2 regions of the Sphingomonas sp. DMC6 genome follow, and region 1 is predicted to be linked to the other one. Evidence: riboswitches for the same ligand, from Rfam matches in the RefSeq annotation. Region 1 holds a riboswitch; the other holds the start of a gene.
What was found. Region 1 has a riboswitch for glycine ahead of gcvT (glycine cleavage system aminomethyltransferase GcvT). Riboswitches for the same ligand answer to the same signal wherever they lie in the genome.

Region 1 (3,165 bases):
CGATGGTTGCGAGCTTGGTCGCGGGCGCTGCGATGAGCCCCACGAGCTTGCCACGCAGTTCGTCCAGCGACGGCAGCGAAGCCAGTGCCTGCACGCCCGCCGCATCCAGCAGCAGCCCGCCCATCGCACCACCGACGATCTCGATCTTGTCGGTCGTCTTGGCGAAGTCCGAGACCACCTTGGCAGCAGCCACGGGGTCGACGGAAGTGGCGAGCGCCGTCGGACCCGTCAGCAGGTCCGCGAGCACCGCATAGTCGGTGCCCTGAGCGGCGATCTTGGCAAGGCGGTTCTTCGCGACCTTGTAGCTCGCACCGGCTTCGCGCATCTTGTTGCGGAGGTCCGTCGACTGCTTGACGGTCATCCCGAGGTTGCGGGTGATAACCACCACGCCAACCTCGCCAAAGGTGCGGTTCAGCTCGGCAACGGCGTCGGCCTTCTGGGAACGATCCATGCCGGTCTCCTCATACATGAGGCAGCCCCCGCAAAGGGGATGCCCCGGTTACGACCCATCGAAATGGGCCAGGCTCAATTGTCCGAGGGGAAGGATCGTCACGAGGCCGGGGATATATCCCTGGGCGTGACCCGGAACGCTTCGGACCAAACGCAGACGCGCAGGTGAAGCCGCCGGAAAATTCTGTCCCCGTCTAGGCGAGGGATTAAGACCGGCATATTCCGGTCACTCGCTGTCTCGGACGGTTTCCTCCCGAAAGAGGAAGCGCGCTCATAGACGATTTCGTGCGCGAGTCAATGCGGCGTGTACGAGGTTCATTCAGGGCGCTTGTCGCGGTGCGGCATCTTTACCGCATATCCCGATTGACTCCGCCCGGCCCACCGGCCAAGGCTTGGCGCGTCGATGCCGGGCGACCGGCATGGGCATGCGCGGGAGAGAATCCGGTTCGCCGGATCGCCGAAGGAGCAACCGCCCCGGAATCTCTCAGGCACCGAGGACCGCGCAGGCCACGACACTCTGGAAAGCGAGCCGGCCCCTGTGGCCAGGTTCCACCGAAGGGGTAAGCCGGCGCGCCGGCGAAAGCTCTCAGGTTCCGTGACAGAGGGGGCGATGGTGCAGGTCGGGCGAGCGCGCCCGGGCGTGCCATTGAACCCCTGATGCGCGGAGTGCCTGATGTCCGATACCGTCGAAGAAGCCCTTGCCGGCGATACCCCGATCGAGACGCTGCCGCTCGACGCCTGGCACCGCGCGCGCGGTGGCCGCATGGTGCCGTTCGCCGGCTATGCGATGCCCGTCCAATATGAAGGCATCATGGCCGAGCATCTGTGGACGCGCGAGCATGCCGGGCTGTTCGACGTCAGCCATATGGGCCAGCTGCTCTTTTCGGGCGTAGATTTCGACGCAGGGCTGGAGAAGCTGCTGCCGGGCGATGTGAAGGGCCTGGGCGAGGGCCGGATGCGCTATTCGCTGCTGCTCAGCGAAGAAGGCGGCATCCATGACGATCTGATGATGACTCGCCTGCCGGCCGACAACGCTTTCGAGATTGAGGGCGGCACGATCTACATGGTCGTCAACGGTGCGACCAAGTGGGACGATCTGGGCGTGTTCCGCGAATTCCTGCCCGACGAAGTGACGATCAACCATCTGGAAGACCAGGCGCTGCTGGCGCTGCAGGGGCCGGAGGCGGTGACCGCGCTCGCCCGCGTGCTGCCGGGCGTCGAGAAGCTGGTGTTCATGACCGCGGGTGCGTTCGAGTGGAACGGCAACCCGCTCTGGGTGAGCCGGTCGGGCTATACCGGCGAGGACGGGTTCGAAATCTCGCTGCCGGGCGAGGCCGCCGAGGCGCTTGCCGACCTGCTGACTGCACAGCCCGAAGTGAAGCCGATCGGCCTGGGTGCGCGCGACTCGCTGCGCCTGGAGGCCGGTCTGCCGCTCTATGGCCATGACCTCGACCTGGAGACCACGCCGGTCGCTGCCGATCTCGGCTTCGCGCTGTCCAAGCGCCGCCGCGAGGAGGGCGGGTTCGCCGGCGCCGGGCGCATTCTCGCCGAGCGTGAGCAGGGCAGCGCCATGAAGCGCGTCGGCCTGATCGTCGAGGGCCGCCAGCCGGTGCGCGAAGGGGCGGCCGTTGTCGATGCCGCGGGCGCGGAAGTCGGCAAGGTCACGTCGGGCGGCTTCGCGCCGAGCGTGCAGAAGCCGATCGCCATGGCCTATGTGCCGTCGGCCCTTGCAGCGGCCGGCACCAAGATTACGCTTGTCCAGCGGGGCAAGCAGCATTCCGCGGAGGTCGTTGCGATGCCCTTCGTACCCCACCGCTATGTCCGAAAGGGAGCGTGACATGAGCCGTTATTTTACCGAAGATCATGAATGGATTGATGTCGACGGCGACATCGCGACGGTCGGCATCACCGAATATGCCCAGAGCCAGCTCGGCGACATCGTGTTCGTCGAAGTGCCCGACGAGGGCAAGGAATTCGCCAAGGGCGACGATGCCGCGGTCGTGGAGAGCGTGAAGGCGGCATCCGACGTGTACGCACCGGTTGCGGGTACGGTGATCGAAGGCAATGCCGACCTCGCCGATAACCCTGCGCTGGTGAACGAGGATCCCGAAGGCGACGGCTGGTTCTTCAAGATGACGCTGGCCGACACCAGCGAACTGGAAGAACTGATGGACGAGACCAAGTACCAGGCCTTCGTCGCGAAGCTGTGATCTGACTCTCCCCCTCCCGCTTGCGGGAGGGGTTAGGGGAGGGGGTGGCAGCCGCCAGTCCTTCCCGCAGAACTTTCAGCCCCTCCCCCGACCCCTCCCGCAAGCGGAAGGGGAGAAGAGGGAAGAAGGAACAACGATGCGCTACCTGCCCCTTACCCCGGCCGACCGTCAGGCGATGCTTGGCACGATCGGCGCCCAGTCGATCGACGATCTGTTCGTCGACGTGCCCGAAAGCGCCCGCCTCAGCGGGCCGATCGCCGGCCTGCCGATGCACGCATCGGAGCTCGCGGTCGAACGCCACATGACCGCGCTCGCGCGCAAGAACCTGGCGGCCGGCGAGGCGCCGTTCTTCCTGGGGGCAGGGGCCTATCGCCACCATGTGCCGGCCTCGGTCGACCACCTCATCCAGCGCGGCGAGTTCCTCACCGCCTACACGCCCTACCAGCCGGAAATCGCGCAGGGCACGCTGCAGATGATGTTCGAGTTCCAGAGCCAGATCGCCCGG
Region 2 (3,165 bases), on a different contig from region 1:
GGCGTCGCGTTGCCGACAAAGCTCTCATAATATCGCAGCACGGCCGGGATGACGCCCGCCGCGCCGTTGGTGGGGGCGGTGACGACCTTGCCGCCGGCGGCATTCTCCTCGTTCACCGCGAGCGCCCACAGGCTGACCCATTCGAGCACCGAGGCCGGCTCGATCCGGGGGCCGCGGGCGAGCAGCGCCTGGTGCAGCTTGCGGGCGCGCCGGGCGACGTTCAGCCCGCCGGGCAGCACGCCTTGCTGCGCCATGCCGCGATCGACGCACGCCATCATCGCCGCACGGATCGAATCGACAAAGGCCAGCGTCTCGGCCTCGGGGCGCCACACCGCCTCATTGGCCAGCATCAGCCCGGCAATGTCGGTGCCCAGCTCATCGCAGCGCGCCAGCATGTCGCGGGCGCTGCCAAAGCCATGGTTGGAGCGCGCCGATACCGATGCCGCCTCACCATCGCGCAGGATGGCGCCGCCGCCGATCGAATAATAGATGCGCTCGCGCACGCTGCCATCGTCGAGCGTTGCAGTGAAGTGCATGCCGTTGGGATGGGCAGGCAGGAAGCTGCGCTTGTGAAAGCGGATATCGGCATCGGGATCGAAGGCAATGGCGCTCCGGCCGCCCAGCAGCAGCTGCTGTTCGGCCGCGACTTTCCCGACGATCGCCTCCACGGCATCCGGATCGACCCCGTCGGGGCGTTCGCCGGCAAGGCCCAGGATCACGGCGCGATCGGTGGCGTGGCCCTTGCCGGTCAGCGCGAGCGAGCCGTGCAGGTCGCACGCCACCGACACCACGGTGCCTTCGCCCAGCGCCCAGGCCGCGAACTGCTCGGCAGCGCGCATCGGCCCCACGGTATGCGAGCTCGACGGCCCGATCCCAATGCTGAACACGTCGGTGATGCTGATCGATCCAATGCGCGGATCGACCGTGTTTTCCGCATGCGACAGTGACACCCTGGCTCCTAATACGATAGAGAGATTCGGGCCCCTTCTGTCCTTGTGCCTGAGATCGCTATCCCGTCGGCGAGCGCCTTCGCGCTACTCTCCAGAATCTGTTGTGCGGACGGTCCTTTTGCCTGAGAGTTTCCGGGGCGGTTGCTCCTTCGGCGATCCGGCGAACCGGATTCTCTCCCGTTCCGACGCGACATGTGTCGTCGCGCCGGCGAGCCATGTCAAAGCAAATTTCCCGCCCCGGCGGTGGATCAGGGGCTCTTTGGGCTGCCGCCGCTCGATGCGGCCACGATCACGCCTGCGGTGGCCAGCACGGCGAGGCCCGCCCACCAATAGCCGGGCTTGCGCTTGCGCAGGCGCCTGCCACTCTCTTCGTCCGGGTTGCCGAGCGGGCCACCGATTGTCGCCGCATAGGCCGAGCCGTGGGGTCGCATGGAAGGGGTGGTGCGGATAGCCTGCGCCAGAACCGGGGGTGATATCAGCAGACCCAGCGTGACCGCGGCGGCAATTTTACGCATGGTGGAACCTCATCTTCGTCAGCGGGGGATGGAGTGATCGTGGCTGCCCTGTAGGCCTTCGCGTCCCGGCAGGGCGAGGCGCCCGGGATCAGCCGAGCCGTCGTCGAGAAAGAATTTGATCAGTGCGGCTGTCGATGGAACGCCCATCTTGCGGAGGATGCGCCCGCGATGGATCTTGATCGTATATTCGCTGCGACCCAGGATTGCCGCGATCTGCTTGGTCAGATGGCCTTCGAGCAGCAACGCCATCACCTTGCGCTCGGCCGGGGTAAGGCTTGCGAGCACCGTCTGCTTGGCCTGGGCGGCCCGGTTATCCACGCAGCGCCGCTGCGCACTGGCCAGCGCAGACAGAACCGATGCCTTGAGTTCGTTCATGTCGAGCGGCAGCGCAAACACATTCTCCGCACCCGCTTTCATACATTGCACGGTGAACGCTACGTCGGGTTTGGCCGAAATGAAGATCGCGCCGGCGGTGCTGCCGTGGTCGCGCATCCAGCGATAGAGTGACAGGCCGTCCAGACCCGGCAGGCGTGCGTCGATGATGGCCACGCCGTTGAAGGGCAGTTCGCAGGCTTGCTGGAATTCGATAGCGTTGTCGAACGCTGTCACTCGGGCGGCCAGCTCCGTCAGCGCGCGTGTCACTCTGGAGGCGAGCTTTGAATCTGCCAGCAACAGGCAGATTTCCGCTTCGGCCTTGCCCGATTCAATCCGCCGGCCAGCATCGGTGGCAGGTCCGCGCAAATAATGGACTGACGCCGAGGCGAGCGGCGCTACCCGCGGCCGGGCGCCCGCGGGATCGGACTTCAGCAGAAGATTGGCTAAAGGCATGGCGACTCTACCGCTGCAAGAGGGGCAGGATGGCGCGGGCCAGGCGACTGGACTGCATCATGGCAGTGCCCGCCACACCAGCCAGCCGGCGATGATCCAGACCAGCGCGGCAGCCAGCAGCACAACACCCAGAATCGGCGGGGGCGTTTCGCGCTCTTCCTCCGTTTCGGGTGCCACGGTTATCGCCTCGAGCGCCGCGCGATCCTCGGCCGGCGTGCGGAAGGCGAGCGTGGTTGCTGCGCCCGCGTCGCGATCGATTTCATGCATCTGCATGCTGCACCTCCCGGCAATGGAGGCCAGGGCGGACGCTGACCGGCAATCGCGTGCGCCAGGGGCGGATCAGGCTGGGGCAACCCCAATGATGGCCCTGCTGCCAGCGCCCGCCCGCCTGGCGCGCCAGTGCCGCCTGCTCGGGTGTCTCAACGCCGTCGACGATAACCGTCGCACCGATCGCCGAGGCAGCGCCGATCAGGTGGAACAACAGCGCCTCTCCCTGCGCTGACAGGGTCGCGCGATGCACGAAGAGGGGATCGATCTTCGCGAAATCCGGGGTGAGTGCGAGCAACTGGCGGAGCGAGGCATGGCCCGCGCCAAAACCGGCCAGCGCAAAGCGGCAACCAAGGCGGCGCATGCTGCTCACAAATTGTACGGCGGGCGATATATCGGTTAACGGCGCGGTTTCCGTAATTTCCAGTACGAGCCGACTGGCCAGGCCGGGCGTCGCCTCCAGCCGTGCCTGGATCGTGTTCCACCAGCGATCCGCGCGCAGACTCTGTACGGACAAGGGAACGCCCAGGGTCACGTCCGGCGCGGCGACCAGTTCTTCTATTACCTGTAGCACCACATGGTGGTCGACCCAGCGGGCGAAGCCG

Region 2: it holds a riboswitch for glycine, as region 1 does, so the genes downstream of both, ACT53M_RS18165 (L-serine ammonia-lyase) here and gcvT (glycine cleavage system aminomethyltransferase GcvT) in region 1, are expected to answer to the same signal.

The regions. Positions count from the first base shown of each region.
Region 1 is NZ_JBQUYT010000004.1:131,498-134,662, forward strand. Features, by position in the region: gene rplJ (50S ribosomal protein L10) at 1-451, opposite strand, end outside; glycine riboswitch at 871-961, shown strand; gene gcvT (glycine cleavage system aminomethyltransferase GcvT) at 1,124-2,287, shown strand; gene gcvH (glycine cleavage system protein GcvH) at 2,289-2,660, shown strand; gene gcvPA (aminomethyl-transferring glycine dehydrogenase subunit GcvPA) at 2,797-3,165, shown strand, end outside.
Region 2 is NZ_JBQUYT010000011.1:43,033-46,197, reverse strand. Features, by position in the region: gene ACT53M_RS18165 (L-serine ammonia-lyase) at 1-950, opposite strand, end outside; glycine riboswitch at 1,052-1,140, opposite strand; gene ACT53M_RS18160 (hypothetical protein) at 1,199-1,465, opposite strand; gene ACT53M_RS18155 (response regulator transcription factor) at 1,484-2,293, opposite strand; gene ACT53M_RS18150 (hypothetical protein) at 2,351-2,566, opposite strand; gene ACT53M_RS18145 (EAL domain-containing protein) at 2,553-3,165, opposite strand, start outside.